Regions from separate parts of the Exiguobacterium sp. s80 genome, predicted to be linked through region 2. Evidence: riboswitches for the same ligand, from Rfam matches in the RefSeq annotation. Region 2 holds a riboswitch; each other region holds the start of a gene.
The links. A riboswitch is a leader RNA that binds a small molecule or an ion and turns the genes downstream of it on or off. The one in region 2 is predicted to bind thiamine pyrophosphate.

Region 1 (8,000 bases), 300 kb from region 2:
ATGGAAACGGAAAAGAAGAATTATTTTGAATAGCATGTCAATTTTCTTCAGGTGAGACTACGCTATAATGAAGGAGAGCGAAGCGAACCGAACTAAAAATCGAAAGGTAGTGAGAAAAATGCAAGCGACGATTACATGGAATCACAAGATGGGCTTTAGTGGAGTGACGGAGTCCGGACACCAACTGGCAATGGATGCAGCACCTGAAAATAACGGGGAGAACGGAGCACCACGACCAACTGAATTGTTGTTACACGCCGTCGCCGGCTGTACGGGAATGGACATCGTCTCCATTTTAGAAAAAATGCGTTTACCGTTAACCTCGTTTGAGATGGACATTGAGGGAGAACGGGCGACGGAACACCCGCGCCGCTTTACGACGATTTCGATTCATTATCGTCTCGAAGGCGACTTACCGGATGATAAAGTCCGCCGGGCCGTGTCGTTATCAAAAGATAAATACTGTTCTGTCTCGAAATCACTGAATGCTGAAATTGAAGTCTATTATTCAATCAATGGCGTCCGAAACGAGGAACCGCTTTGAAACCGATTTACCTGCTTTTAACGGCTTGCTTTTTGACGGCATGCGCGAGTGAACCAGCAACAGAACCGAAGACGAAACCGGAACCGAAGACGAGTCAGCAACAGCCGGTCGCTGACGAACCGACGGCTGCCGACCAGGCGGAGCAAGACATCAAACGTCAGCTCGCCAAACTCTCGACTGCTGAAAAGGTCGATCAATTGCTGTATATCGGGATCAGTGGGACGACGTTATCGGACGCGGACCGAAGTCTGTTAAACGATCACGCGATAGGCGGTGTCCTGTTACTCGGAGGCAATATCACGTCAGACGCCCAGCTGAAAACCTTGACGGCAGCAATCAAGGACGCACAAGACGACGAGGCGCTCGCGTTCCTCGGCTTCGATGAAGAAGGAGGACGTGTCAGTCGTGTCCCGGATCAAACGTTTCATTTACCTCCGAGTCTGACGCTCGGTCAGAAAAACGATCCGGCATTGATGCAAAAGACCGGACAGGCGCTTGGTGCGATGTCACGGTTTTATGGATTTAATATGGATTTCGCCCCGGTTCTTGATGTCAACAGTAACCCGGCGAACCCGATCATCGGTGACCGGGCACTCAGTGCTGAGCCGGATGACGTCGCCCGGCTCGGTGTCCCGTTAATGCAGGGAATCAAGTCGGAAGACGTCGTGCCGGTCGTCAAACATTTTCCCGGACACGGCGATACGACCGTCGATTCGCATGTCGGCTTACCGACCGTGACGAAGACGAAAGCGCAACTCGAGCAACTGGAACTCGTCCCGTTCAAAGCGGCAATCGATGCCGGAGCGGAAATGGTGATGGTCGCACACATTTTATTCCCGGCGCTCGACCCAGACAATCCGTCGTCGTTATCAGAGCCGGTCATGCAACAACTGTTGCGTGAAGAGTTGAAGTTCGATGGCGTCATCGTGACGGACGACCTCGTAATGGGTGCGATCACGAAACAATATGGTCTCGCCCAAGCTTCGCGTCTCGCCCTCGAACGTGGTGCCGACATGGCGATGTTCTCGCAAGCCGGTGCTTACACGGATGTTCATGCGGCAATTATGCAGGGGATCAAGGACAAGTCACTATCACGGGCTGACCTCGACGCGAAAGTGACACGTGTCTTACGTCTGAAACAAACGTATGATTTAGCAGACACGAAGCTGATTCCAACGCGTGAACAATTGACGGAACAGGTCAAAACGGTCACGGATTGGCTGAACTGACAAGTCAGACTAGAAATCAAGCGAGCGGTCATGGTAGACTACGAATGAACCAACCAACACTAAATAGTTCTACACTAGGGGAGTCTCGCAGCAGACTGAGACGGAAATATCCGGACCCTTTGAACCTGATCTAGTTCGTACTAGCGGAGGGAAGTGGCTTCTGATTATCATCCTGTCTCAGGTCTTACCTGGACATTTTTCGGACCACTCCATCATGTTCATGGGGTGGTCCTTTTTGTGTAGCAAGGAGGAGAAGGTATGCGTCCGAAGTTACATATTGTGACGACCGGGACAAAAGAGCTGACACATCTACTAGAAGTCTTGCCGGCTGTTGTGCCTTATGCCGACATGATTCATATCCGAGAACCGGGTTGGTCGGCGGACCGACTCGTCCAATTGATCGAGGCGCTAGTATGCGCCGGTGTTCCACGTGAAAAACTAATCGTCCATGACCGGCTCGATGTCGCCCTCGTGACGAAGGCAAGTGTCCAGTTGACATCACGCAGTATTCCCGTCGCTGTCGTGCGGCGTCAATTCAGCGAGCTACAGATCGGCCGATCAATCCACTCCTTGACGGAAGCGCTTGAGACGGGCAGCGACTTCGTCATGTATGGTCATGTCTTTGCGACGGCGTCAAAACAGGACGTCGCCCCGCGCGGACTAGCGGCACTCGCGCAAATCGTCACGTTTTCAAAAGTCCCCGTCATCGCGATTGGCGGGATTCAGCCGGAGAAGGTCGCGGGTGTCCTTGCGACCGGCGTTGCTGGCATCGCTGTGATGTCAGGGATTCTCGGTCAGGCAAACCCGGTCGAAGCAGTCCGGTCGTATCGCGAGGTGCTTGATCAATGAAAGCAACAGAGACGTTAATCGTCGGCGCAGGCGTAATCGGTTTGACACTCGCCTACGAATTGCTCAAACGAGGACAACCGGTACGCGTGCTTGAGCAAAATCGTTCCAGTGAAGGAGCGACGCGGGCAGCAGCCGGCATGCTTGCGACGGATCATGAACTGATTCCTGCCTTACATCAACTGGCAGCAACGAGTCGACAGCTTTATCCCGACCTCGTCCGTGAGCTGTTTAATGAGACCGGCATTGATAGTGGCTATAAAGAAAACCCGTTTCGACTGATCCGTGCAGACGGGGACATCCGGTTCGCTTCAGTCGGTCAAATCGATCCCGTCCAGTTGACGCGTTCGCTCCGTCAGGCGATTAAAGCCCGCGGAGGTGTGATTGAAGAACAGACAATGGTCACGGGACTGCTCCGGGCAGGGGCGACCGTCGTCGGCGTTGCGACAAGTAACGGTAAGCGCGAAGCCGGGAACGTCGTGGTCGCAAGCGGTCGGGGATCAGAAGCGTTACTCGCGACGAGTGGTGTCGAGATCGCGACGGTACCGGTCAAAGGCGAATGCCTCGCCGTCCGGCTTCCGGGGCATGTCTTGACCGAGACGTTGTTTAGCGACGACGTGTACCTCGTCCCGAAGTTTGACGGACGGATCATCATCGGGGCGACGGAACGGATCGGTGACGAGACGACAGGGGTCAGCGTCAGCGGGATTGAACATCTCCTGCAGGCGGCGGTGCGACTGTTCCCGGCAATCAGAGAAGCGGAAATCGTGGACATCTGGTCCGGGATTCGTCCACAAACAGCGGACGGATTGCCTTATCTCGGGCAGGTCCCGGGAGTCGGGCACCTATTCGTCGCGACCGGGCATCATCGGCACGGGATATTACTCGCCCCGATCACGGCGTCCGTCCTGGCAGACGAGGTAACTGGAATCACGCCGAAATATGAGCTTCGTCCGTTTTCATTACATGAATCGAGGAGGAACACGAATGCAACTCACCATTAATGGTCAACCGTATACGCTTGACGGATCGATTTCGACAATCGACGGATTGATTCATCATCTCAATTTGACGGAAAAAATGGTCATCATCGAACAGAATCGACAGATTGTCGAGCGGACAGCATACCAAAACACACCCATTCAAACAGGCGATTCTTTTGAAATCGTTCACTTCGTAGGAGGCGGTTAATCATGTTAACGATTGGTCAAACGACATTTCAGTCGCGGTTATTACTCGGAACGGGCAAATACCCCGACGTGACGACACAGCAGCAAGCAGTCGAGGCATCAGGAGCAGACATCCTGACCTTTTCCGTTCGCCGGATGGATATCTTTGAAGCGAGTCAACCGAACTTTTTAGAGGCGCTTGATTTGAGTCAGTATCATTTATTACCGAACACGGCGGGGGCGAAGACAGCGGAAGAAGCGGTTCGGCTGGCAAAACTTGCCCGCGCGTCCGGACTGTGCGACATGGTCAAAGTTGAAGTCATCGGCTGTGATAAAACGCTGTTACCGGACCCAATCGAAACGTTGCGGGCATCGGAAGAATTATTAAAAGAAGGATTCACCGTCTTACCGTATACGTCAGACGATCTGTTGTTGGCACGAAGACTGGAAGAACTCGGGTGTCACGCCATCATGCCTGCCGCGTCCCCAATCGGATCCGGACAAGGAATCCTTAATCCACTGGCCTTAAGCTTCATCATCGAACAGATGACGGTCCCGGTCATCGTCGACGCAGGAATCGGTTCACCGACCGATGTCGCCTACGCAATGGAACTCGGCGCAGACGCCGTCTTACTTAATTCGGCCGTCGCCCATGCGAAAGACCCGGTCAAGATGGCGCGAGCGATGAAGCTTGCCGTCGAAGCGGGACGACTTGGCTTTGAAGCGGGACGGATCGAAAAGAAACGGTACGCGACGGCGAGCAGTCCCGAGACAGGGATGAGTCGATGACGGATCGTTATTCACGGCAAACCCGGTTTCGGCCGATCGGTCAGGCGGGACAAGATGAGCTGACAAAAAAACATGTCCTCCTCATCGGCATGGGCGCACTCGGAACGGCAAGTGCCGAACAACTCGTCCGGGCCGGAATCGGCAAGCTGACGATCGTCGACCGCGATTACGTCGAGTGGAGTAATCTCCAGCGGCAGCACCTTTACACGGAGGACGATGCCGCGCAGCATGTCCCGAAAGCAATCGCAGCGGAGCGCCGCTTAAATGCCATCAATCAGGAAGTCGAGATTATAGCCCATGTCACCGATGTCACGCGTTACGAATTACCGCAATTGATCTCAGGTGTCGATTTGATTCTTGACGCAACCGATCACTTCGATATCCGGATGCTGATCAATGATGTGGCGGCGCAACACAAAATTCCGTGGATTTACGGCGGGTGCGTCGGGAGTTACGGCATGACCTATACGGTCCTCCCGAACGAGACCCCGTGCTTGCATTGTTTGCTCGAACATTTACCGCGCGGGCAAGCGACGTGCGAAACGGCGGGGGTGATTGGTCCGGCGATTCAACTCGTCGCCGCGTATCAAGTCGCGGAAGCCTTGAAGCTCCTCGTCGGTGCGACGGACGCGCTACGGCAGGAATTGCTCGCGTTCGACGTCTGGACGAATGAACAGAGCCGCATCAATGTCGCGTCTTTGAAGAAGGCATCATGCCCGTCCTGCGGCGAGAACCGGACCTATCCGTATTTGACGCACATGCCGGTGCAGTTTACAACATTGTGTGGACGTGACGCCATCCAGGTCCGTGGAGATGAGGCGCGTGACTTAGAACGTCTTGAACAGAATCTGAGCCCGGTCGTCAGTATCGTCGCGAAAAATCCGTACTTGCTCAGTTTTAAGACGGAGACGCATCGATTCGTCGCCTTTCGTGACGGACGCGTCCTGATTCACGAGGAACAGGAACTCGTCCGTGCAAAACAGCTCTATCACGCCTTTTTTGGTTAAAAAGTCACAAAAAAATCAAACTAACATTCAAAATATATGTTTTAGATGTTTTGAAAAGAGGTAAATAAGACTTCAAGACACAAAATGGCGTTTTAGGTAGACTGAAAGCGAAGAGGAGTGATTAGGATGAAACAAGAATTCGATAAAGTGGTCCAATCATCGGACCAGACGAAGCGGACAGAACAGACAGCTGAACCGGTTCAGCAGGCGAATTGGAATCCAGATCGGTACCGGACGAACTTAAATCCGTTCTATCTGTCACCTTGTAGCGTCGAACGACGGGAAGATGTTGAAGCACATGCGAATCATCTGATCGAAGTTGAACCAGACGCGTCCCCTCTTGCCCAAATTTTCGAACAACAACAAACAGCCCATATACCGAACAAACATCAGAGCTCAAAATTCACGACAGGAATTGTAGTCGGTGCTATCATCGGAGGATCCGTCTCCATCATCACTTCTGTCAAGCGGTTGCGGCACAAACATTAAGGAAATGAATGCATGGAATGTAAAGGATAGTAAGGTCCGGTAGCGTCCGGTCTTTACTGTCTTTTTTTTGATTATAGACGCATGCCGGATCGAAGCCTATGCGCGGACGAGAGTCGTCATTGCCGTTTCAGACGTGCTAAACTAAACTTAATATATTAGTAAAGTGAGGGTGAGGAAACATGAAGTGGATTCATACAGCGGATTGGCATTTAGGGAAAATCGTCCACGGCGAATCGATGATTGAAAATCAACGCGCCGCGCTCGAAGCATTTTTAGCGTTACTCGACCGGGAACGCCCGGACGCGGTTGTCATTGCGGGCGACTTATATGATCGCGCCGTCCCACCGACCGAGGCGGTCGAACTGCTCGATGCGACACTCGCGGACATCGTCCTCGACCGCGGGATTCCGGTCATCGCGATCAGCGGTAACCACGATTCGGCGGAACGGCTCAGTTTCGCGACGACCCTGCTCGAACGGTCAGGTCTGCATCTCGCCGGTAAATTAACACCGGTGATTGAACCGATCGAGATTAAAGGCGTCAAGTTTTATCCGGTCCCGTTCGCAGATCCGGCGATCGTCCGTTACGTCTATCAGGACGACACGATTCGGAATCATGACGAAGCGATGCGAAAAATCATCGAACCCTTAACGATTACAGGACCAAGCGTCCTCGTCGGTCATGCCTTCGTCATCGGTGGACTTGAGACCGACTCGGAGCGTCAACTGTCGGTCGGGACGGCAGGGCAAATCAGTGCCAGTACGTTTGCGCCGTTCACTTACACGGCGCTCGGTCACCTACATAACCCGCTCGCGATCCGTTCCGAGACGATTCGGTACAGTGGATCACTTTTAAAGTATTCCTTTTCGGAAGCGAGTCACGTCAAAGGCGTCGATATCTTGACGCTCAATGATGCAGGAACGTTTGATCGTCGCTTTGAACCGATTGCCGCGAAACGCGATTTACGGGAGTTGACGGGAACGCTCGCCGAATTGATGGATCCGACGTTCGTCGCGACACAATCGACGGACGACTACATCAAAATCAACTTGACGGACGCGGAAGCGTTGATTGATCCGATGGGTAAGCTGAAAAAAGTTTATCCGAACATCCTGCATCTTGAGCGGACCGGTTTTACTAGGGAGAGCACACGATCCGTCCAAGCATCGCGCGACCAGGTCAAGACGGCGACGCTAACCGATTTATTCAGTGAGTTTTATGAAGCAGTCCGGGAAAAACGACCGACGGATGCGATGCAGACCGTCTTAGAGGAGGAAGCGACATGCGGCCAGAACGATTGACCTTACGGGCGTTCGGCCCGTTCGCAGAAGAACAGACGATTGATTTCACGGCACTCGCCGGACGGACGATGTTCGTCATTTCCGGTAATACGGGAGCCGGCAAAACGACGATTTTTGATGCCTTGACGTTTGCCCTTTACGGGGAGACGTCAGGCGGCGAACGGGAGATGACGGATTTACGGAGTCATTTCGCGCGCCCTGATGTCAAAACGGAAGTCGAACTGGAATTTTTACTGAAAGGTGAACGCTATCGTGTGATTCGCCAACCGAGCCAACCACATCCCGTCAACAAAACGGACTATGCGCACGAGGCAGAACTGGCACGGTTCGACGGGATGGCGTGGCAACCGCTCGCCGTCAAAATCCCCGAAGTCAAGCAACGGGTTCAAAGTCTCTTGCAGCTCGACCATAAACAGTTTTCGCAAATTTTGCTGTTGCCGCAAAATAAATTCCGGGAGCTGTTGATGGCGGAGTCAAAAGACAAACTGCAAATCCTGAAGCAACTGTTCAAGACGGAGCAGTACGGTGAGTTCCAGCAACGCTTGCACCGGAAAGCACTCGATCTTGCTACAGCAATCAAAGAGACAAAAACGAAACAGCTCGCAAAACTGGAGGAATTGCCGTTA
Region 2 (8,000 bases):
AACGACCGCGACTGGTTACGGGAACGGGCGGACATCTGGATGAGTGCCGCTGTCCGGGGCCGACTCGTCAGCGGGTCCCCTCGCGTCAAACTGGCTCTCGACCGGATCAATACCCGGCTGGAAGTCGTCGTCACGTTTGATTACGACGGCAAAACCGTCAACCCGTTGACTCCGACACGCTGGATCGGGCGTGACTTATCGACGGAGCGGGCGGTGACGCGTTACTTGAAAGCGACAGGACTCCGCGCGGATCAAGCCCGTTATGTAGTAGAAGGAGAAAGTAATCACTACGTTGTCTTAAAAGGTTTACTTGACCCGATGGTTGCCCTCGGTCAACTCGAGTTATACGCGACGGCGAGTATCAAAACGGCATTGCTCCCCGGTCCATTCCATCCGAAAATTGAAGTCAATGTGACGAAGCGACTCGATTGGTTGACATTCAAGTTTTCGATGGACGGGATTTCAGAACAAGAACTGTCGGCGGTCCTTGCGTCACTCGTGACGCAAAAGACGTACCACCGTTTACGTTCAGGACAATTGCTGTCGCTTGAAGACCGTGCCTTCACGCAAATCAAACGACTGTTACAGGAAGTCGAAGCGACGGAACAGACGTTACTTGAAGCGGAATTGACCGTTCCTGCCGTGCCGAACTTGGCCCTGTTGACCCCGGCTGCCTTCTTGACGGTCCACAGTCAACTGAAGGAACGATTGCTCGAGATGAAAGCCGGAAAAACAGAGCGACTGGCGTTACCGGAACCGCTCGCGACACAACTTTTGCCGTATCAGCAAGACGGCGTCCGCTTCTTCAAGAGTCTTGCGGCACACGACTGTCATGGCATCTTAGCGGACGAGATGGGACTCGGCAAAACGATTCAAGCCATCGGTTATATCGAAACGCTCCCGAGTTCACGTGTCTTGATCGTCGCCCCGGCGTCACTCCTCTACAACTGGGCAGCAGAGCTGCACCGCTTTGCCCCGACACGCACCGTTCGTGTGCTCAGCGGGAGTCGTGCGTCGCGCTTACGACAGCTCGAAGACTTGCCGGACGACGTCATTCTCATCATCTCCTACCCGTCGCTCCGGCTCGACATCAAAAATCATCAAACGATCCATTACGATTGTATCTTTTTTGATGAAGCACAACATCTGAAGAATCCACGGTCGCAGACGACGGTCAGCTTAAAACAACTGTGGGCGACGCGGCGGTTTGCCTTGACGGGGACGCCGCTCGAAAACAAGACGCTTGATCTCTGGTCAATCTTTGACGTCGTCTTCCCGGCACTCTTGCCGGACCGGCAACGGTTTCTCGACTGGTCAGCACGGGACGTTCAACAATTCGTCGAACCGTTTTTGCTGCGCCGGACGAAAAAAGATGTTTTGCAACAGTTGCCGGCGAAACAAGTCGTCCATCAGTACACGGAACTGACGGCGGCACAGAAAAAACTCTATGCCGCCCACTTGGCAAAGTTACAGCTCGAGACGTTACAGCATCTCGATCAGTCAAAACCGGAAGAACGGATGAAGTTACTCGCCGGATTGACCCGGCTCCGGCAAATCTGTTGCGATCCCCGGTTGTTCGTCGAAAACTACCGTGGTCGGTCGGCGAAACGGGACCGGTTGCTCGCCTTGATTCAAGAAAAACGGGCAGCAGGCAAACGGATCTTAATTTTTTCACAGTTTACAAAAATGCTCGATTTGATTCGGGACGACCTGCATGAGTTGCACCTCCCTCATTTCGAACTGCGCGGGGATACACCGATTGCGGAGCGTCTCGAACGCTGCGACCGTTTTAATGCAGGCGAAGTCGATCTGTTTTTGATTTCACTGAAGGCGGGCGGCACCGGACTGAACCTGGCGACGGCGGATACTGTCATCTTATATGACAGTTGGTGGAATCCGGCTGTCGAACAGCAAGCGGCTGACCGGGCACACCGGATGGGACAAACACAGACGGTCGAAGTCATTAAATTAATCACGAAAGGCACGATCGAAGAAAAAATCATCGAGCTGCAGGAACGGAAAGCGACACTCGTGACGGACATACTTGAACAACCGGCGTCACTTGCGTTATCGGTCGATGAGATGGTTCAATTGCTTGAATAAGAGGAAAGGCACCGATTTCTTAATAGGATGTAAACCGTTGCTGCTCTAGGGAGAACAGGTTTCTGGCTATCGTTTTTTCGCCGGTTGATGTTTAGCTTTTAATGTTACGGGGGTATAACTATCATAGCACCGCATCAGCGAGTTGCTTTTACAACCACATGTTTCTCAATATCAGCGTAATGACCTGGGAGAGAAATGCTAACCACTCACTTCGATCTTCATTTTTATGAAATCAATTTGAAATAGCATTCGATGCACCGTCTTGATCCGGAACGATTCGTTCCACTCCTTTCTTCATTACCTTTTGAGGGCTATACCAAATTCAAGGGGGAAATGAACATGTCAGTAACATTAAAAGTAGAAGAACGCGAAGTACGCCCACGCTCACTTAGAAAGCAATTACGTCATGAAGGAAAAGCTCTTGGTGTTGTGTATGGTTACAAAGTGGAAAGTACACCGATTGCCTTTGACGAAAAAGCATTGATCAAAGTCGTTCGCGAACATGGTGAGAATGCACTTGTTGCACTTCAAATCGGTGGTAAAAAAGTCAACACACTGATCAATAAACTCGATATGGATATCTTCACACCAACAATCAAGCACGTTGAATTCATCGCTGTTAAAATGGATGAAGAAACAGAAGTCGAAACAGATATCGTCCTCGTCGGCGAAGCGGCTGGTGCAAAACTTGGTGGATATCTTTCACAAACACTCTTTAAAGTAACAGTTGCAGCTACACCAGATAAATTACCGGAACGCGTCGAAGTCGATGTGACAAATCTTAACCTCGGTGATTCTCTATCGGTTTCGGATTTACCGGAAGAAAAAGAATACCGTATCGTTACGGAAGGTGACATTCAAGTCGTTGCCGTCGTCGAATCGACACTTGAAGCGGATCTCGAAGAAGCAGATGCTGAAGAATCAGCTGAAGCGACAGAAGAGGTTTCTACTGAAGAACACACGGAAGAAAAAGAATAATTTTTCTTACCCTCCCCTCGCGGAGGGTTTTTTTATCTGTATTGACAACTGTCAGTAGAGTCGGTACAGTAAATAGCGTACACATTATATGCACATCCACTAGGGGAGCCCATTGGCTGAGACGATTCACTTCGGACCCTTTGAACCTGATCTAGTTCATACTAGCGTAGGAAAGTGGAGCGGTAATTCGTTCAATTTTTCTGCATGTTTGCAGATTCAGCGACCGCTCTCTTTCATAGAGGGCGGTCTTTTTGTTTGTCTGGTGGTTGTGCCAAAGGGAGATAGGAACATGAACAGTTGGAAAATGAAAGAAATCATTGTCATGATGATGTTGTCGGTTGCTTGCGGGGTACTCTACTTAGGGTGGTCGACATTGTGGTTACCGATTTCCGCGATCTTCGGACCGGTCGGATCGAACTGGATGTTCGGGATTTGGGTCATCGCGAGTCCGCTTGTCGCCTACATCATTCAAAAGCCCGGGGCAGCACTGATTGCAGAAGTCGTCGCCGCGGCTGTCGAATTATTCACGGGGAGTCACTTCGGATTATCGGCCTTATTGATTGGTTTCGCTCAAGGAATCGGTGCCGAAATCGCTTTTGCCCTCTTCGGATACCGGAAGTTCAACACAATGACGTTAGTTCTATCCGGAATGTTCGCCGCAATCGGTAGTATGGTCTATAGTCTTGTCGTCAATGGTTTCGCCTACTATACGACGACGACACTTCTGTTGACGTTTTCCCTTCAACTCGTCAGCGGTGCATTGCTCGGTGGATTACTTGCGAAAGTCATCGTCGATGCGCTCGTCAAGACAGGGACGTTGAACGGTTATGCGATCGGGCGTAAGCGGCGGAAGCCGGATGCAGCATGATTCATTGTAACGACTTGTCTGTCCGCTATCCGGGGCAACATGACAACGTCCTGCACAAGGTGACGGTGACGCTACACGAAGGGGAAACGACGTTGCTCGTCGGACCGAGCGGCAGTGGGAAAACGACGTTTTTACATGTTCTCGCCGGTTTATTACCTGACGCGATTGAAGCCGATGTCAGCGGCCACTGCAAAACGAATGGGACGGTCGGAATCCTTTTTCAAAATCCGGACGACCAGTTCTGCATGCAGACCGTCGGAGCGGAAGTTGCCTTTAGTCTTGAAAATCGCTCAGTCGACCGCAGTCAGATGGATGACCGGGTTGACGCCGTACTGGCACATGTCGGCCTTGATGTGCCGCTGACGACACCGATTATGCAACTGTCAGGAGGGATGAAACAACGACTCGCCCTCGCCTGCGTCCTAGCCCTTGAGCCGGATATTCTATTGCTTGACGAACCGACGGCGCAACTCGATCCGGCAGGACATCGGGTTTTGATGCAGCTGATTGAGGAACTCCATCACGACCGGACGTTGACGCTCGTTCTGATTGAACATCAGCTTGACCGCTGTGTGACGTTCAGTGACCGGGTGCTCGTCTTCGATCACGGCGGAACGATTTTACGTGATGGTCCGCCGCTTGATGTCTTCGGTCAGCATCGCGCTGAACTCGAACGACGCGGCATTGCAACACCGCTCCTCTACCCGTATGAACTGGAAACCGTGCCCCCCGCTTCTTCCCAGGCGGGGCGGTTACGAAAAACGAATAACATCCGTCCTCCGGTTCGGCACGACACGACGTTCGCGCTGACGCGCACCGCGATTAGCCGGCGTAAGCAAGTGATTGTCGATAACCTGTCGCTTGCAACACACGCCGGAGAATGGATCATGGTCGTCGGATCGAACGGTGCCGGGAAAAGCACGTTGCTCGAAACACTGGCGAAATTGATTCCGGCGCAAGGCGGTACGGTCCGCTTGTTCGAAAAAGAACTGCGGACATGGAAAAGTCGGAGCTATTACCGACACGTCGGATTCGTCTTTCAACAGCCAGAGCTCCAATTTCTCAAGCAGACGGTCGAAGACGAGCTCGTAATCAGCATGGATGCACCGACGCCGGAGCGGATTGAAACGGCGTTGCAATCCTACCGGTTAACCCATGTCGCCCGTCAGTCGCCCCTCGCCCTGAGCATGGGTCAAAAGCGACGGCTCAGCGTCGCAACGATGTTGTTAGAACCAAAAGACGTCCTGTTACTCGATGAACCGACGTTCGGTCAAGATGCCGAGACGACAAGTCAACTCATCGAGATGTTCGAGCAGGCGCGATTAAACGGGACGACGCTGATCATGGTGACGCATGACATGGAGCTGGTCCACCAGTATGCCGACCGGGTCCTCGTCCTTGGTGACGGGCGACTTCAGTTCGACGGCACACCGGACACTTTGTTTAAAGACGAGACGTTACTCGAGCATAACCAACTCTCTCGTCCGTTATCGTATTTGTATCAGCAACTCGAGGAGGTGAAACGTCGTGCAGGAAAACGACTCCCCGCTCGCACGTATTAATCCGGCACTCAAGCTCGGTGCCCTCCTGTACGTGATGGTGCTCTTGATTGCGGCACCGACGTTACGCGAAACGATAGCCTTACTTTTACTCGCTGCGGTCGGATTGGGCTGCTCCGGTTGGTCACTGTTGACGCTCGCCAAACGGGTCTCCCCCTACCTCGTCTTGTTCTTGCTGACATTTTGGATGATGGCAGCCTTCGGAAAAGGCAGTACGGAAGTTTGGTCATTCGGTTGGTTTCGCGTCACGGAAGAAAGTATCGGTCACGCCTGGTTGATCGCACTGCGGATGCTCGCCTTCGTCTTCCTCAGTTTGACGTTCATCGCGACGACCGACCAAACCCGGTTCGTCATGAGCCTGATTCATCAGTGCCGCCTTCCAGACCGTCTCGCATACGGCTTTTTAGCAGGGATTCGTTTTATTCCGATCTTCCAGCAGGAAATAAGAACAATCCGTCAAGCACGGCGTGTCCGCCAACAGCACTCGATTTGGCCATGGCAGACGTTTTTCGCCATCAGTTTACCGCTTTTTACGAACAGTATCATCCGTTCGGAACAAATCGCGATTGCGATGGAAGCGCGTCGGTTTCAGGCCGAGCGGACGTATTATGTCCGTCCGGTCGTGACGCGTCACGATCAAGTGTTTTTTGCTCTCGTTTGTCTCGTGGCGAGCTCGCTTCGGATTGTCCTATGACATTCATTAGATTAACGCAGACGGATTCAGGGAATCATAGTTTCGGAAGCAGTTAATTTAAAGAAGTAGGTGAAGGTTTGAAACGAATCGTATTAGTCGGGGCAGGTCATGCCCATTTAGAATGTATCAAGGAAGGAACGCATCCGGATGTTGAATGGATCGTCATCAACCCGTCCCGTTATCAGTATTATTCAGGAATGTTCTCCGGTCTTGCGGACGGCACGTATCGACTCGAGGAGACCCGGGTCGATGTCAAAGCACTCTGTTCTCTTCACGGAAAGACATTGATGGAGGACCGTGTCACGCGAATCGATCCGCAAACGAAACAAGTTTTCTGTCAGTCAGGCGAAATCATTTCTTACGACGTCGTATCGTGTAACATCGGTTCGAATGACTGGAATGTCTCAGATGCGACGTCACGCGTCACGATCAAGCCGAATTATCAAATCGATCAGGCGCTCCGTCAGTTTAAAGAGGCATCGTCGCCCGTCATCGTCGGGAGCGGTGCTGCTGCAATCGAGATGGCCGCCTCATTCCAATCGGACGGTTGTTCGGTCACACTCGTCCATGATGAACCGCTCCTCGCAGGACACCCGGCAGAAGCAAGCATCCTTGACCGGTTGGATACGCTGGGCGTGACACGCATCGTCGACCGGTTCCTCTCTCTTGATGAGCAAACCGTCCGGCTCCAGTCGGGTCAATCATTCAAAGCGGATGCCGTCCTGTTTTTAGGTGGCGCGTCAGCACTGGATCTGTTCAAGGCATCCGGCCTCTATTGTGACGACCGCGGATTTTTGCTCGTCCACGAGACGTTCCAGTCGCTAGAGGACCCTTCTCTGTTTGCCGTCGGCGACTGTGCGACGCTCGCCGCATATCCGAACACACCGAAGAACGGTGTAACCGCCGTCCGGCAAGCACCGGTCTTGCATGAGAACCTTCTTCGTTTCATCAATCAGGAACGTTTGCGGACGTTCCGGCCGCAAGCGCGTTACTTGACGATTCTTTCGATGGGACATCAGCAAGGGACCTTGCTTTACGGACGACACTATCAGACGAATCATTTGAGCTGGCGTTTGAAACAATGGATCGATCGCCGGTTCATCAAAAGTTATACAACATAAGAACTCGAATTTCGAATGAACTGGGTGTTCGGTTCAAGGCGGAACGTGCACTAAGGTGTCTGCATGTGGAACCTCCTAAAACAGAGAGGTATTCATTCCTCAATCTAGACACAAAAACAGCCATCACATACTTGCGATGGCTGTTTCAGACTGTAGACAACGTGCTATCAGGAAATCAAGCGTCTTTTTTCGTTACTTTCCTCGGGCGAGGCGCAAGCCGTTGCTCCTTGATCCTAACGGACAACGAGCAGGGTCTTGCCTGCCTCTGAAAGTGCGTTAAAAACGCACTTTTTCCCGTAGGAGTCAACGAAACGTGACGCTTTTTAGGGAATACCGTGAGATAAATCCAAATATGCAGACGGTTTAGAGCGTAATCTGTCTTGAATCGCTTAGAACTGCGAACGATTGCCGCTTTGAATACGAGGTGAGACAGGAAAGCGCATCTCGATATAGCATTTTCAGGCTTCATAACCGTTTAGCTACAGCTTTAACAGCCATCGCATACTTGCGATGGCTGTTTTTCGTGTCTTTGATTATTTTAAGAAAGCAAGTAACGTATCGTTGAATTTTTCGCGTTCATCGAGTACCGTCCCGTGCCCACTCTCTTCAAATGGTTCAATCCGTGAGTTCGGGATTCCTTTTTGCATCTCTTCCGCAAATTCAAACGGACAGACTTT
Region 3 (8,000 bases), 330 kb from region 2:
TTGTTGGCGCATGTTTTCGATTTTAACCGCGACGAGCTCACCAAATTTTTGTCCTTTGTTGATGACATCACCTGGTGTCTCGACATGGACATGAACTTTGAGCAACTCTTCATCTGCGACGACGAGCAGTGAATCTCCGAACTCAGATAATTCGTTACGGAATGCTTCTTCACTGAACGGCGCATTCGCTAACTTATCATCTTGGAAACGAACCATGATTTCTGTACAGTAACCGTAATGGATTTCCTCTGTCGACATGAAGCTTTGAGCCGATTTATGATGCTCTGCTTCGACGAGTGCTTCCATGACAGGAGCATGCGGTTTTTCAAGTTCTTTTCCTTCGAGTGTCGCAAGGAACCCTTCATAAATACAAACAAGTCCCTGTCCACCAGAATCGACGACACCGACTTCTTTTAAGACCGGTAAAAGATCGGGTGTTCCTTCAAGTGAAACTTTTGATGCTTCGACAATCCCGCGCATCAATTCAAGTAAGTCCGTCGTTGTTTCCGATTGTGCGATCGCAGCGACTGCTGTTTCACGAGCAACTGTTAAAATCGTCCCTTCGACTGGCTTCATGACGGCCTTGTATGCTGTATCAACACCTTTTTGCAAGGCATCTGCGAATTCCTTCGTATCGATTGTTTGTTTTCCTTCAATCGATTTCGAGAAACCACGGAATAATTGACTTAAGATGACACCAGAGTTCCCACGTGCCCCCATTAAAAGACCTCGTGCGAATATTGATGCGACGTCTGCGACAGAATCAGATGTTGCGTTTGTTGCTTCTTTCGATCCAGATGTCATCGTCAAGTTCATGTTCGTTCCTGTATCGCCATCCGGCACAGGGAACACGTTCAGTGAATCGACGAAATCTGCATTTTGATAGAGATTTGCCGCGCCATTTTGAATCATCTTGACTAATTGGGCTCCTGTTAAACGATCTACACTCACTAAAGTTTCCTCCTCTATTTCCGTCTTAGACATTCGTCAAACGGACTCCTTGGACAAAAATATTTACAGATGTCACTTCTAACCCTAACGCTTGGTTCAACGTATATTTAACACGGCTTTGAACATTGTTCGCGACTTCAGAAATTTTCGTACCGTAACTCACAATGATATGCATATCGATGTGAACTTGTTCTGAAGATTGTCGAACGATGACGCCACGTGCAAAATTCTCACGTTTCAATAATTCAGCTAGCCCATCTTTGATTTGTGATTGTGATGCCATACCAACGACACCAAAACATTCCATTGCTGCTCCGCCCGCCAGTTGCGCGACGACATCATTATCTACATCAATCTTTCCATAGGTCGTTTTCATCTCGATTGCCACCTGAGTAGCCCCCTTTAACTAATTGTGTTCTTCTCGTAATTCTACTATAAGGACCTACTATTGAAAAGTCGCCGTACTGACTATACAATGAATAAGTGAAAAATAGTAGCGGTCAAATGAACTTTTACCATCATCCTCATCCATTATTTTAAATTTTGAGGTTCTCTGTCAAGTTTTTTTCTTGTCAGCTACTTTTTTTATGTTGCAACCGTCCTGACACCATGCTAAGATAGCAAAGTGTCTATTAGGACGAACGCAAAACAACATAAAAGGAGGCGGAACGCATGGCACGTAAATGCTACGTTACTGGAAAATCGCCGAAGTCGGGAAACAACCGTTCACACGCATTGAACAAAACGAAACGCACTTGGGGAGTCAACGTACAAAAAGTACGTATCCTCGTTGACGGTAAACCTAAAAAGGTTTGGGTTTCAGCTCGAGCTCTTAAATCAGGTAAAGTCGAACGCGTATAAGGCGCAAAAACCGGACGGGAATCTTCCCTTCCGGTTTTTTTGTCGTCTTTTTTATTTTTCTCCTAAAGTAATTGTCGCAGCATTTGAAAACGCTTACAATAAGTTGGCAGTTACTTTATTGCTCAAGGGGGAATTCATCATGCAGTTAAAAAGAGCCATGACAAGCCGACATCTATTTATGATTTCGCTTGGTGGTATTATCGGGACGGGGTTATTTCTCGGTTCAGGGTTGACGATTTCGCAAGCAGGACCACTCGGGGCGGTCCTCAGTTACATCGTCGGCGGGACGATCATGTACTTAACGATGCTCTGTCTAGGAGAGATGGCTGTCCACATGCCTGTGTCCGGTTCATTCCAAACGTATACGACACGTTTTATCGGTCCAGGCATCGGTTTTGCCGTCGGTTGGATTTATTGGCTCGGATGGGCCGTAACCGTCGCTCTTGAAATCACAGCTGCCGGTAGTCTGATGGATCGCTGGTTTCCACAGGTTCCCGTCGTCATCTGGTGCGCCTTATTTACCGTCATCTTATTCGGATTGAACGCCATCTCTGCGAAAGCATTCGGGGAAGCAGAATTTTGGTTTTCAAGTCTTAAAGTACTCGCCATCCTGTTCTTCATCGGACTCGGGGGAGCCGCATGGTTCGGATGGATTGATATGGCGGCTGAACGACCAGCTACGTTGTTCGCGAACTTCACGGCGAACGGCTGGTTTCCGAACGGGGCTCTCGGCGTCTTGACGACGATGATTGCCGTCAACTTCGCTTTCCAAGGAACAGAATTGATTGGTGTCGCTGCCGGGGAATCGAGTGAGCCAGAAAAATCGATTCCGAAAGCGATTCGTAATACGGTTTGGCGGACGTTTATTTTCTTCGTCCTCTCGATTACAATTATCGGAGCTTTAATTCCGTATGAGTCAGCGAGCGGCATCAGCAGTCCCTTCATCATGGTCTTTGACGCAATCGGCATCCCATATGCTGCAGATTTGATGAACATCGTCGTTTTGACGGCACTCTTATCCGTCGGAAACTCTGGACTGTATGCTGCGACACGCATGCTCTGGTCGATGTCGCAAGAAGGCATGATTTCAAAGAAACTCGCCATCGTCAATCAGCGGGGTGTGCCGATGCGCGCCTTAACGTTCACGATGCTGTTCGCGATGTTATCCTTATTGACGGCATTCTTCGCAGAAGATACCGTCTTCATCTGGCTATTATCCATCGCCGGTCTCGGAGCACAAGTCGGTTGGATCTCGATTTCCGCTTCGCAAATCGCTTTCCGACGCCAATTCATCAAGGCAGGACACACGCTTGACGAACTGAAGTTCAAAACACCGTTCTTCCCAGTCTTACCCATCCTCTCATTCTCACTCAATCTGCTCGTCTTAATCAGTTTAGGTTTTCAAGCCGATCAACGCGTCGCCTTATATCTCGGCGTCCCTTTCTTCCTACTGACATGGGCGAGTTACCATCTCTTCGTCAAAGGGAAACATATCGCTGCCAAAAGCGAACAACAGGCAGCCAGTTCGACACTTCACGACAATCGGTAACTTGTTATCGGACCCTGGATACACCGGGTTAATCTCAAACAGGCGGCTAACTAAATAAGCTGCTAAAAAATCAAAGCGCCGATGATTCCGTTTCACATACGGAGTCATCGGCGTTTGCCATACCTATCTTTTTGTTCATGACGTCATGACGTGTACTTGAAGAACGCATGTCCCGATCGCTTCAGCGGGATATGATGGAGTCGCGTCTATCACGTTTTTATTTTTCGTGCGTGCGCAGGACGAGAACTTCCCCTTCGACGACCGTCACTTGCGCAACACCAACCCACTCATTGCTGACCGTCAGCGAACCACCGACCGGAACAGGATGCTCCGTCAAAGGGTATTTGACGCCGCGTAACGTCAAGTTCGACGGGACAAGGGGAATGAATGACAGGTAATGATACCCTTCAGACGCGAGTTCGTACTGACCGGTTTTCCAGTACCGGACATCCTCACGTTTCGTCACGAGTCGTGCTGTCGGGAATTGTTTTAACAAATAGACGTTCTGTAGCGTCATGTCGAGCCGACCACCCGTCGCACCAAAGATGAGTAGTTCAGCACCTGCAGCCTGTTCGGTAGCGTAACGTAACGCTAGTTCTAAGTCCGTTTCATCTTTTTCTGCCGGATGAAGCAATCCACCATCCGGAACGTATCCGAGCGAATCAAAGTCACCAATTGCCACATCAAAATCAAGTCCTTGCTCCACTAATGTCGCAATCCCGCCGTCAACACCGATAATCATCGTCTTGTCTTTCACGAATGGTGCGAGCGTCGGGACGTCTTCTGCCGGTCCTGCCGCAACGATTAAAACTCTCATCTTTAAATACCGCGAGCGGAGTAACGTAAAAGACGTGGTGCTGTCGTAAGCAAAATACCTGCAACGACCCCACATAAAACATACGACGGAGCCATATACGTCGCGTTATAAATGAACGAGTATGGAACGACAGGTCCTTTGGCATACTCTGCAAAAAAGACGATTCCACTGATGACATGACAGATGTAACGTAGACCTGCACCTAACAAGGTCGCAAACAAGACAATCGTCATGAGACGCTTTTTTTGACCTTCTGTTGCTGCTTTTTTGACTTGGCCTGCAAACACTCCACTCAAACCGACGACACCATATGCAAGCGTATAGTCAAGCAGCGGTTGGACGACCGTCAAGACTTGCGGAGCGAACATCAATTGAATCGTTCCGACGAGCGCACCCGTGATGACACCACCAACGACGCCGTGACGAAAGGCCATGACGAAAATCGGTAACATCGCTAAGCTGATGGATCCGCCTTGTGGCATTTTGAACGGAATCAATAAATCAAATACAACACCGAGACTCGCGAAAATCGCAATCTCCATTAACATTTGTAATCGTTTCATACTGTGTTCCTCCTAAAAATAAAATAATGATGACAACAAAAAGGCAGTACGACGGACGCCGTACTGCCTGCGTGCGCCACATCCCTACGTCCGTCTGAACGGAACAGGTTCGAAGGGTTAAAGTCTACTCACTTCTCTCAGCCGCTTGACGCGACACCCCTTGCGGTCAAAATTTAATTGTCTTGGCTCTATTATACGTGAGCCGCGTTTCGAATACTAGTGATGGCTTCTGCATAGTCTGGTGCATTGTAGATTGCAGAACCTGCGACAAGGACGTTTGCCCCATTGTCGATACACAGTTTTGCCGTTTCCGCGTTGACACCACCATCGATTTCAATTTCGAACGTCAAACCGCGCTCTGCTTTGATCATCGCTAATTGCTTCAGCTTCGTCATGACGCTCGGCAAGAAAGCTTGTCCGCCAAATCCTGGATTGACCGTCATCAACAAGACCATGTCGACTTCTTCTAGGACATGTTCAATCGTCGACAGTGACGTGTGTGGATTCAGCACGACGCCGGCCTTTGCTCCAGCCCCTTTAATTTGTTGCAAGACACGATGGACATGATTCGTCGCTTCGACATGGAAGGTGACGATATCCGCTCCTGCCGCTACAAACGCTTCGACGAAGTTTTCTGGTCGATCGATCATTAAATGAACGTCAAGGACCATGTCCGTCTTTTGACGAAGACTACTGAGGACGGGTAGACCAAATGAAATGTTCGGGACGAACTGGCCGTCCATGACGTCGAAATGGATGTAATCTGCTCCTGCCGCCTCGACAGCTTTAACGTCTCGTTCTAGGTTGGCGAAATCTGCTGATAAAATAGATGGTGCGATTTTAATCATTTCAATACCTCCGCGCTCGATTCTTGATTTCCTCTACAAACATACCATAATTCGTATAGCGTGAGGACATGATTTCTTCTGCCTCAACTGATTTTTTGACAGCACAGCCTGGTTCGTTTAAATGCAGGCAACCACGGTATTTGCACGTATCTTGCCGTGCGACGAATTCCGGAAAACACCAACGTAATTCTTCGATTTCCATCTCGTGTGGAAAATCGAGGTTCGAAAACCCAGGCGTATCAGCAATCAAACCCTCTGCAAGCGGAATTAACGTCACATGACGCGTCGTATGTCGTCCGCGTCCGAGCGATTTCGAGATGTGGCTCGTTTCGAGATCGAGCGTCGCATCGAGCGCATTCAACAATGAACTTTTTCCGACTCCCGACTGTCCCGCGAGCACACTTGTTTTTTCCTTGAGTAGCGGGCGGACTTCCTCTACCCCTTCTAGCGTCTCACTCGACGTCTCAATCACCTGATAACCGATTTGTCGGTAACCGGCAATCGCCGTCCGGACTTCTGCTTCTGCTGTTCCTTGCAACAAATCCATCTTCGTCAAGATAATGATAGGTTGAATCTCTTTTGCTTCGATTAAGACTAAAAACCGATCGAGCAAATGGGCTGAAAAGTCCGGTTCTGCTGCTGAGACGACAAGCAACGCTTGATCGATGTTTGCGACCGGTGGACGAACCAGGAAATTTTGCCGTTCCTTCACTTCTAAAATGTATCCAGTTTCGCTTTCGATATGCAATACGACCTCATCTCCTACAACAGGACTGATACCACGTTTTCGGAAGTTTCCCCGAGCGCGCGATCGCACCTCGCCCTGCGTCGTCATGACATCATAAAACCCACCTTGTAGACGAATGATCGTCCCGTCCCGATTTTCTTCGATACGATTTTCTGCCATCCCATGCCCTCCTTCAATTTGCGGTTCGTAGCACACTCATTGTTCTGCTTTCGCTTGTTTATAGGTAATCGTTTTCGAGCGATACACTACATCATCTTTATAAATCGTGATTTTTCCTTCTTCGCCCGGATCAATCGTCACCGGAACATCAAATGTTTCGTCACTGTCAATCGACTCTTCAATCACCGTACGTTTCCCTTTAGCATCATCCGTCTCGATTCGAATGACTTGCCGCGGCGGATCTTCATCCCCTTCACCTACAGCATCGTAGGCTACTTTTTCCGGGAAGGTCGCCGTCACGGTTTGTTCTTCCTCCCCTTTTGAAATAAAGACCGTCACGGAATCGTTCGGCTCGACTTTGACACCCGCTTGCGGAAATTGACGAATGACTTGGTCCAGTTCGACTTCACTCGAAAATTCTTGTTCGAATGTACCATCGAGACCTGTCGCGTCCAAGTACGCTTTTGCTTCAGCACTCGACATGTTCGTCAAATCCTTCAATTCAAATGCTGACGAACCTTCGGATACCGTGATTGTAATCGTCTGTTCTTTTGCAATCACTTCTGTTCCGGCTGAAATCGATTGCCGGATGACATTGCCTTGTTTGATGTCTTCCGACTCTTCTTTTTCGACATCTACTTTTGAGAACCCAGCATCCTTCAAGATCGAGGTCGCTTTTTTCTCTGTTTCGTCCGTTACATCCGGCACTTCGACCGGATCACTGCCCGTCGAGACAACAAGATTGACCGTCGAACCTTTTTTGACGGTCACTTTTGCCCGCGGTGCTTGACTGATGACAAGTCCTTCATCAATCGTATCACTTGATCGCTCAGTCGATTCGACGATAAAACCGAGTTTCTCAAGTTGTTTTTCGGCCTCGTCCGCATCTTCTTTTGCGACATCCGGCACAACGACCGTCGGATCCGGCCACATCGCGAACGTTGTCGCGGCACCTCCGAGTAGGAGGAGGAATACGAGCACAATCCACCATCGCTTTTTTTTCTTTTGCTTCGGTACAACTGTCGCGACCGTAGCTTCTTCTTCCTTGACCGGAGTCCCGGACGGAGCCGAGACTGGACTCAACACCATCGTTTGCTCCATCGGATCTTCCCCGCGAACCCCTTCATCTGCTCGTTCAACAGATAAGGCCGTCACCATATCTTCCCGAAATTCAGCAACGGATTGTTGCCGATCGTGCGGGGCCTTCGCTAGTGCCTGCATGATACAGTTTTCTAGCGCTTGCGGCACGGCAGGATTCAAGAGGGATGGCCGCCGCGCTGTATCTTGCAAGTGTTTTAATGCCACGGCAACGGGTGAATCTCCTTCGAACGGGACGTGTCCTGTCACGAGTTCATAAAGGACAGCACCGAGCGAATAAATATCCGATTTTTCATCGGCAAATTTTCCTTTTGCCTGCTCAGGTGAGAAGTAATGCACTGAACCAAGAACGGACATCGTATGTGTCAATGTCGCGTTCGACATCGCGACGGCAATACCGAAGTCC
Region 4 (8,000 bases), on a different contig from region 2:
ATCAAACATCACCGGCAGACTATGATGCGCTGTTGATTCCGGGTGGATTTTCACCAGATTTATTACGTGAAGACGAACGTTTTGTCTCTTTCGTAGAAGAGTTCGATATGTCGAAGAAACCAGTCTTCGCGATTTGTCATGGTCCACAATTAATGATTAACGCTAAAATTGTTAAGGGGCGCAAGATGACAGGGTATAAATCAATCCGAATCGATTTGGAAAATGCTGGGGTTGATTTCGAAGATACTGAAGTCGTCGTCGATGATAACTTCGTCTCGAGTCGTCAACCAGATGATATTCCGGCGTTCAACCGTGAAATGTTAGCGAAGCTCGCATAAGTTCATGCAAAACAAATCCCCTTCACAGGTCGTGTAGGGGATTTGTTTTTGCGTTAAGCGTTTGGGTAATCGCAAAGCTCAGTGATGACCCCATGTGAATGCCTCGGATTCATGTAAATCAAACGACGGCCAAAAGGCGTTGACCGGTACGTATCTTCGAGGAACGTAAGTCCCTGTTCTTTTGCATCGAGAATCGCTTGATCTAAATCGTCAACGCGGTAAGCGATGTGATGTACCCCTTTACCACGTTGTTTTAAGAAACGAGCGATTGGGCTGTCAGCGCTTGTTGGTGTCAGTAGTTCAATGTGTGCATCTTCAAATTCAATGACAGCGATATTCGATGCCACGCCTGGAGCGGGGTTTGAATATTCACGGACTAATTTCCCTCCTAAAATTGTTGTATAAAAAGTAATGGCTTCTTGCATATCACGGACGGCAATTCCAGTATGATCAAGTTTCACTATAATTCCTCCCTTACACCACTAGTGTGCCAAAACTTCCCTCAAGGTGCAACGCGCAGGTATTTTCACTAAAGGAGCTTCATCGTATTACATAATTAACCAATAAACTTATACAAAATGAAATCTCACTGAAATATAATAGAGGCAAAATGAATGCTATAATCAAAAACGTTCTTATAAAATTTAAACATTAAAATGAAATTTAAATAAAGCATACTTTTGACTACAATAAAATTATAGAGAAAAAGAGGGAATACTACATGAAAAAAACGTTTACGTCGCTCATCGTTTCCGCACTTGTCCTTTCATCAACTCCTTATTTTGCATCAGCAGATGATTTAAGTGAACAAAAAGCTAAAAACGAACAAAAGCAACAAGAAAACCAAAATACACAAAAAAAGCTTGAGTCTTCTGTGAATCACGAAGGTGAGAAAATTTCGAAGACACAACAAGAAGTGAATCGTTTAGACGAAGCATTGAATGAAAAAATGTTTGCCGTCGAAGCAAAAGATCGTCAAATCAAGGCGACAGAAGCTGAAATCGTTGAACTCGGTAAGCAAATCGAAAAATATAAAGCCAAGCTGAAACGTCAAGAAGAATTGCTCGGCGATCGTTTACGTGTCATGCAAGAAAATGATGGTAATTCGATTAAATGGGAAGAAGTCATCTTTGGTTCGAAAGATGTCGGAGATCTCGTCAGCCGTGTGCTAGCGGGGAAATCCATCTCACAACAAGATGATAAGATGATTACGGATTACCAGAACACGCAAAAGAAATTAGCGAATGCCCAAGCAGAACTTAAAGATAAAAAAGCAAAGCTTGTGACAGAGAAAAAAGAATTAAAGCGTCAACAGGCAGAGCTCGAACAACAAATCAGTGAACGAAACAAACGCATTAAAGAACTTAAGAAGCAAAAAAAGAAATTTGAGACACAGTTGATGGACGCGAAAGAAGTTCAACAAATCTTGATTGCGCAAGAAAAAGCAATCGCGGCAGAAAAAGCGGCACGTGAACGTGAAGCACGGATTGAAAAAGAGCGCAAAGCACAAGAAGCACGAGAAGCAAAAGCCCGTGCTGAAGCTCAAGCAGCACAAGCAGCAGCCGATCAGGCAGCGGCAGAAAAGGCAGCAGTTGAGCAAGCTGCAGCAGAAAAAGCGGCAGCCGAGCAAGCTGCAAAACAAGCAGCGCGTCAAAAAGCAACAACGAATTCAACAAAACAATCAACGCCGACACCAGCGCCTGTAACACCAAAACCAGCACCAGTAGCACCGAATCCAGCTCCGGCTCCAGCTGCATCTTCAGCATTGTTCATTCATCCGACAAGTGGTGCGACTACACAAGGATACGGCTCAGCAAGTGGTGAAAATGGGTATGGATTCCATAATGGAATCGACTTTGGTGCACCGGTTGGAACACCAATTGTCGCAGCAGCAACAGGAACTGTCATTACGGCTTCTAGTAGTGGTCCTTACGGAAATCACATCATGATTGCTCACCAATTGAACGGAAAAACGTATACGACGGTTTACGCGCACATGAGTTCATTGAATGCGCGTGCAGGACAACGTGTCAGCCAGGGACAACAAATCGGTGCACTTGGTAGCACGGGTAACTCGACTGGACCACACCTACACTTCGAAATTCATGTCGGTGGGTATATCTACAGCGGAACAGGCCCTGCAAATAGTGTTAATCCTATGTCAATGTTATAAAATCGTAAAAGAACCTCTACATTGTAGAGGTTCTTTTTTATACAGTTTGAATAATTAGTTGTTATATTACAAAATAACGTTTTCATTTGAAATGTAAATGAAATTTTTCTGAAACTATTACGGTGCTATAATCAATTTCAGATAGTTTCACTACGGAACAGGACTTCAAAAATCGAATTCATACATAAGCGAGGAACTCACATATGCTAAAAAAGTTATTTTCTACCGTACTATTAGGGACGTTATTATTGACGAACACCCCAATCACTCAAGCGGCTACAATCAAAGAAAAGAAAGCAGATAATGCAGCTGAACAACGTAAACTAGAAAAATCAATCAAAAAACAAGAATCTAAAATTTCAAAAGAGCAACGTCAAATCAATGCGATTGATGCAGCAATCAATGAAAATATTTTTCGTGTCTCAGAAAAAAATAAACAGATTCGTCAGTTGAATGAACGAATTGAAGAGCTTGAGGCAGACATTATCCATTATGAAGAAATGTTAAAACGCCAGGAAGAGCTGTTAGGAGACCGCCTTCGTGTGCTTCAAGAAAATGATGGGAATTCGATTAAATGGGAAGAAGTCATTTTTGGTTCGAAAGATCTTGGCGATCTCTTTAGTCGTGTGATGGCAGGGAAAAAAATTGCTGAACAAGATGACAAGATGATTTCTGCTTACCTTGAAACGCAAAAAAAATTAGCTGATGCTAAAGCGACGCTTGTGGATAAAAAGGAAGAGCGAGTGAAAGAAAAAGAAGCCCTTTTGGTTCAAAAAAAGGAACTCAACCAGCAAATGAAAGCACGTAGTGCAACCTTAAAAAAATTACGTCAAGGTAAAACAAAATTTACGACAAAACTTCTGAATGCGAAAGAACTTCAAGCGACATTAGAAGCGCAAGAACGTGCGATTGCGGCAGCAAAGGCAGCAGCAAAGGCAGCAGCTAAAGCAGCAGCGGAAAAGGCAGCAGCTGAAAAAGCGGCAGCGGAAAAGGCGGCGGAGGCGGCGGAAAAAAATAACGCCGGGACGTCTAAGAAGGTCGTAAGTGCTACGCCAGTCGCTAGTGTTCCGAGTGGTTCGGCGCAGTTCGTTCGCCCTGCGTCAGGAAGTGTTTCACAAGGATTCGGACCAGCGAGTGGTGCGAATGGGTATACTTTCCATAATGGTGTCGACTTTAGAGGGTCAGTCGGATCATCAATCGTCGCAGCAGCTTCAGGAACGGTCATCACAGCAGGAAGCGGTGGACCGTACGGAAATCACGTGATGATTTCACATTTCTTGAATGGGAAAGTGTATACAACAGTTTACGCGCATATGAATTCATTATCAGTTCATGCTGGACAAACGGTCTCGCAAGGGCAACAAATCGGTACGCTCGGAAATACGGGAAACTCGACGGGCGCACATCTTCATTTTGAATTGCATATTGGTGGTTACCAATACAGTGCGACAGGACCAGCTAACACAGTTAATCCATTAGCATACTTATAAAAACGAGCTTCGGCTCGTTTTTTTTATGGCGCTATGCTACAGTGAAAGAGAAATTTAAATCATGAGCAACTAGGGGAGCTGGAGGAATCTGGCTGAGAGGAAAACCATTCTGTTTTCGACCCTATCACCTGATCTGGATAATACCAGCGTAGGAAAGTTGAGATTGAAGACATGAATAAGTGACCACACTCGTTGGTTTTTCATGGCGTCGTCTGCTTTTTTACAGCGGACGGCGCTTTTTTTCGTTCCGCTTTCTCCTTGTGCTCTCATAGAAAGTGAGGTCTATCGATGAAACATGTACTGACGATTGCTGGATCAGACTCTAGTGGTGGAGCTGGAATTCAAGCCGACTTAAAAACTTTTTCTGCTCTTGGGGTTTACGGTATGAGTGTAATTACTGCTATCACAGCGCAAAATACGTTAGGCGTACAAGCAGTTGAAGATGTATCACCAACGCTTGTCGAAGCCCAGTTGAACTCGATTTTTAGCGATATTCGTGTAGATGCCGTTAAAATTGGGATGGTCTCGAATGAAAAAACGATTCAAGTCATTGCCAAATGTTTGAAACATTATCAGGGACCAGTCGTCTTAGACCCCGTGATGGTCGCAAAAGGGGGGCATGCGCTGTTAAGGAAATATGCTGAACAAGCATTAATGGAGCATTTGATGCCGCTTGCAACCTTGACGACCCCGAATATTCCGGAAATGGAACGCATGTTAGGGCAAGCGATTTCGACAATTGATGAAATGAAGCTGGCGACGACGGAATTCGCACAAAAACGAGACATCGCTATCCTGTTAAAAGGCGGTCATCTTGAAAGTACGGATGCCTCGGATATTTTATACACGGAAGGGATGCATCATCTGTTTCAGGAGGCACGATTAAAACGCCAGCATACACATGGTACTGGATGTACATTGTCTTCCGCGATTGCGGCACGTCTTGCGCTGGGAGATTCCCTGAAGGATAGCGTGATTTATGCTAAACGGTACGTAACTGAAGCAATCCGGCATGGATTTGCCTTAGGGAACGGAATCGGACCGACACATCACTTTTATGACATTTGGAGGGAAACGGATGCTTACAACCATTCATGATAAAAAACCATTAATTCATCATTTAACGAATGCGGTCACGATTAATGAGTGTGCCAATATGACCCTTGCGCTCGGGGGTTCACCTGTCATGGCGGAAGATATCCTAGAAGTCGAGGAAATGGTTGGACATGCAGATGCTGTCGTTATCAATATCGGGACATTGAACGCAGCTTCACGAGCGTCGCAATTGTTGGCAGGTCAAACGGCTAACCGATTGAAGAAACCGATTATTTTAGATCCAGTCGGAATGGGGGCGACGACACTTCGGACACAATTCACGAAAGAGTTACTCGAAGCAATTCATTTTACGGTCATTAAGGGGAACGTCTCTGAAATCAAGACGCTCATCGGTCAAGTCGGACGTTCAAAAGGAGTCGATGTCGCTTCCGGAGAGACATTAGATTTTCAAGTCGTCCATGAGTTTGCTGGACGGCTCGGGACGACTCTCGTCGTAACGGGACCGGTTGATTTCATTACAGACGGCAAGCGACAAGTAAAACTAACCGTAGGAACGCCACGACTCGGACACATTACAGGGACAGGTTGCATGACGGCATCGCTCATCGGAACCCTACTTGGAGCAGGGTATGATGCATTCGAAGCAGCGACCTATGGGACGTATTTAATGGGAAAAGCGGGTGAAGTCGCAGATGAAGCAGCGGGACTTGGTGATTTCCGGATGGGGTTGTTCAACGCAATCAGCTTAACTACAGAAGAAAGTTTGAAAGGGGTATTGACCAGTGGAGAATGATTACACGGTTTATGCGGTAACAGATCGGCGCTTTCACCCGGACGTTGCCTTGATTGATGCGGTCGAAGCAGCAATAAAAGGTGGCGCGACGATGGTCCAGCTTCGTGAAAAACAGGCGCAAGGGAAAGAATTTCTCGAACAAGCGAGTGACTTGAAGAAAATGATGTCTCGTTACGGCGTCCCACTCATCATCAATGACCGGATTGATATCGCACAAATCGTCGGTGCAGGTCTGCATATCGGGCAAGAGGACATCCCTTTGAAGGAAGCACGTAAGCTGTTACCGGAAGCCACGATTGGGGTTTCTGTTTCAACCGTTGAACAGGCAATCGAAGCAGAGCAAGACGGGGCAACTTATCTTGGCGTAGGGTCGCTCTATCCAACGGCGACAAAAGACGATGCGAGTCAGATGACAAACGAAACACTCCAAGCGATTCGCCGGGCTGTTTCCCTTCCTCTCGTCGGGATTGGTGGAATCACACATCATGTGGTGCCCGACTTATTCGAGATGCTTGAAGGATATGCCGTCGTCTCTGCCTTATTCGCAGCACCAGATATTGAACGTGCGGCACGAGAGTTCAAAGAGGCGGTTCAGACTGCGCGTCAAATAGTATCAGACCGGGTATAATCACTGAAGAGGTGATGTACGTGAAATGGCAAGTCATTCGCTTTCGGGGAGGCTGGATTCGGTATCGAATCGAACCACAAATCATTCGAATCGACAACCGTGGAAAGTATCATTTAGGTTGGAAATTGTTTCCCTATCCGAATCGTTATGCATTTGAATTGGCGGTTTTGTTAAAAAACAAACACCAACAACGATATAAACGGCCGCTGTTGATTAAAACGGCATCCATCGCTACGGAAATCTGGGGCCATACACACCTCGATTTATTTTATCGAGTGATGTTACAAGTACCGTTACCACGCTTCCTATCGAATCGATATAAGGAGCGATTGCGAAATACAAGTATCATCGATATCGGTGTACGGGCTGTCGATACTAATCGAATCGTTTGGGATATCGGGAATCGATTAGGGGGATGGGCAGTTTTTCGTACAATCCAAAAAAAACATCGGAAATGAATCTTCACCTCGCGAATCATCGTAGTCATCTTACTTGCATTTGTTGTTTTAGGATGGTGCAATAGTTTGGAGGAGAGGTGAAGACAGTGGAGGCACCACGCTGTGAGACGATTGCGATCGATAAAAAACGTGCGACTGAAATTGGTCATGCCGTTGAGAAAATCCCGACGCTTGAGATTGGGAAATTGTTTAAAGTGTTATCGGACGCAACGCGTCTACGAATCGCTTATGCATTGACGGTCGAGCGAGAACTTTGTGTTTGTGACGTATCGGCATCAGTTGATTGTTCGATTGCGACGGCTTCGCATCACTTAAGAACGTTATTGAAACAAGGTCTCGTCAAATATCGTAAAGAAGGAAAAGTTGTCTATTATTCACTTGATGACCATCATGTCTCGTCGTTAGTTCATTTGGCAATGGAGCATGTGAATGAAGGAAAGGCTTCTTCTTGAGAAAAATATAAAAAACGCACCGCAGTCCGATAAAGAACTGCGGTGCGTTTTTTAGCTTTTTCACGAAGCTAATCGTATGAAACAACAGATTATTTGATTCGATGGAAGAACGTGATGGTCACACTGATGAGTAGAAAGGCTAAAATGGATAGACTAAAGCACATCCGTTTATAGGATGCTGTCACGAGCGCCGTATTTTCGAGTTCTTGATCTAATTCGGTATACAATTGATCTTTAACTTGAGCAAGATCTTCAAGAATGGTCTGCGTGGTCTGCGTCGATTGTTTCGCTAAAGCGGTAGCTGCCTGTGAACCGTTTGTTTCATAAAGGCTGAAAACGGTTTCGATTTCTTTTTCCCATGCATTGTTACGGACCAATAAATCTTTAATCGGTACAGGTGTTTCGTTCGAAGCATTGAGCACACGGCGTAAATCATGAATTTTGGTCGTGCAGAAGTAGTATTGTTCAATGTAGCGGTCGTCTTCATAGAGCAATAGGCCGCGAACGGCATTTGCCCGATCCCGATTGTATTCGACGAGTTGGTCGACCTGTTTAATCATCGGGATGTTATGGGCGTGCATCTCTTCTGTCATTTTTGAAATGGTACGATAA

Region 1: linked by a shared signal. The riboswitch ahead of KNP94_RS02715 (thiamine phosphate synthase) and the one ahead of KNP94_RS04475 (ECF transporter S component) in region 2 are both predicted to bind thiamine pyrophosphate.
Region 3: linked by a shared signal. The riboswitch ahead of thiT (energy-coupled thiamine transporter ThiT) and the one ahead of KNP94_RS04475 (ECF transporter S component) in region 2 are both predicted to bind thiamine pyrophosphate.
Region 4: linked by a shared signal. The riboswitch ahead of thiD (bifunctional hydroxymethylpyrimidine kinase/phosphomethylpyrimidine kinase) and the one ahead of KNP94_RS04475 (ECF transporter S component) in region 2 are both predicted to bind thiamine pyrophosphate.

What each region holds. Positions count from the first base shown of each region.
Region 1 covers NZ_JACSMP010000001.1:532,825-540,824, forward strand. The annotation lists gene KNP94_RS02705 (OsmC family protein) at 119-544, shown strand; gene nagZ (beta-N-acetylhexosaminidase) at 541-1,773, shown strand; TPP riboswitch at 1,840-1,942, shown strand; gene KNP94_RS02715 (thiamine phosphate synthase) at 2,032-2,622, shown strand; gene KNP94_RS02720 (NAD(P)/FAD-dependent oxidoreductase) at 2,619-3,623, shown strand; gene thiS (sulfur carrier protein ThiS) at 3,607-3,810, shown strand; gene KNP94_RS02730 (thiazole synthase) at 3,813-4,577, shown strand; gene KNP94_RS02735 (ThiF family adenylyltransferase) at 4,574-5,584, shown strand; gene KNP94_RS02740 (hypothetical protein) at 5,711-6,073, shown strand; gene KNP94_RS02745 (exonuclease SbcCD subunit D) at 6,253-7,374, shown strand; gene KNP94_RS02750 (AAA family ATPase) at 7,356-8,000, shown strand, end outside.
Region 2 covers NZ_JACSMP010000001.1:827,999-835,998, reverse strand. The annotation lists gene KNP94_RS04485 (DEAD/DEAH box helicase) at 1-2,103, shown strand, start outside; gene KNP94_RS04480 (50S ribosomal protein L25/general stress protein Ctc) at 2,443-3,081, shown strand; TPP riboswitch at 3,173-3,271, shown strand; gene KNP94_RS04475 (ECF transporter S component) at 3,371-3,949, shown strand; gene KNP94_RS04470 (ABC transporter ATP-binding protein) at 3,946-5,511, shown strand; gene KNP94_RS04465 (energy-coupling factor transporter transmembrane component T family protein) at 5,477-6,202, shown strand; gene KNP94_RS04460 (NAD(P)/FAD-dependent oxidoreductase) at 6,280-7,323, shown strand; gene KNP94_RS04455 (alpha/beta fold hydrolase) at 7,857-8,000, opposite strand, start outside.
Region 3 covers NZ_JACSMP010000001.1:1,156,585-1,164,584, forward strand. The annotation lists gene KNP94_RS06135 (DAK2 domain-containing protein) at 1-951, opposite strand, end outside; gene KNP94_RS06140 (Asp23/Gls24 family envelope stress response protein) at 977-1,339, opposite strand; gene rpmB (50S ribosomal protein L28) at 1,624-1,812, shown strand; gene KNP94_RS06150 (amino acid permease) at 1,952-3,361, shown strand; gene KNP94_RS06155 (thiamine diphosphokinase) at 3,579-4,178, opposite strand; gene thiT (energy-coupled thiamine transporter ThiT) at 4,181-4,741, opposite strand; TPP riboswitch at 4,806-4,912, opposite strand; gene rpe (ribulose-phosphate 3-epimerase) at 4,933-5,589, opposite strand; gene rsgA (ribosome small subunit-dependent GTPase A) at 5,591-6,496, opposite strand; gene pknB (Stk1 family PASTA domain-containing Ser/Thr kinase) at 6,533-8,000, opposite strand, start outside.
Region 4 covers NZ_JACSMP010000005.1:115,474-123,473, reverse strand. The annotation lists gene KNP94_RS10850 (type 1 glutamine amidotransferase domain-containing protein) at 1-338, shown strand, start outside; gene KNP94_RS10845 (VOC family protein) at 392-799, opposite strand; gene KNP94_RS10840 (murein hydrolase activator EnvC family protein) at 1,060-2,511, shown strand; gene KNP94_RS10835 (murein hydrolase activator EnvC family protein) at 2,715-4,001, shown strand; TPP riboswitch at 4,063-4,173, shown strand; gene thiD (bifunctional hydroxymethylpyrimidine kinase/phosphomethylpyrimidine kinase) at 4,290-5,099, shown strand; gene thiM (hydroxyethylthiazole kinase) at 5,080-5,850, shown strand; gene thiE (thiamine phosphate synthase) at 5,840-6,478, shown strand; gene KNP94_RS10815 (hypothetical protein) at 6,493-6,936, shown strand; gene KNP94_RS10810 (ArsR/SmtB family transcription factor) at 7,023-7,388, shown strand; gene KNP94_RS10805 (CHASE3 domain-containing protein) at 7,478-8,000, opposite strand, start outside.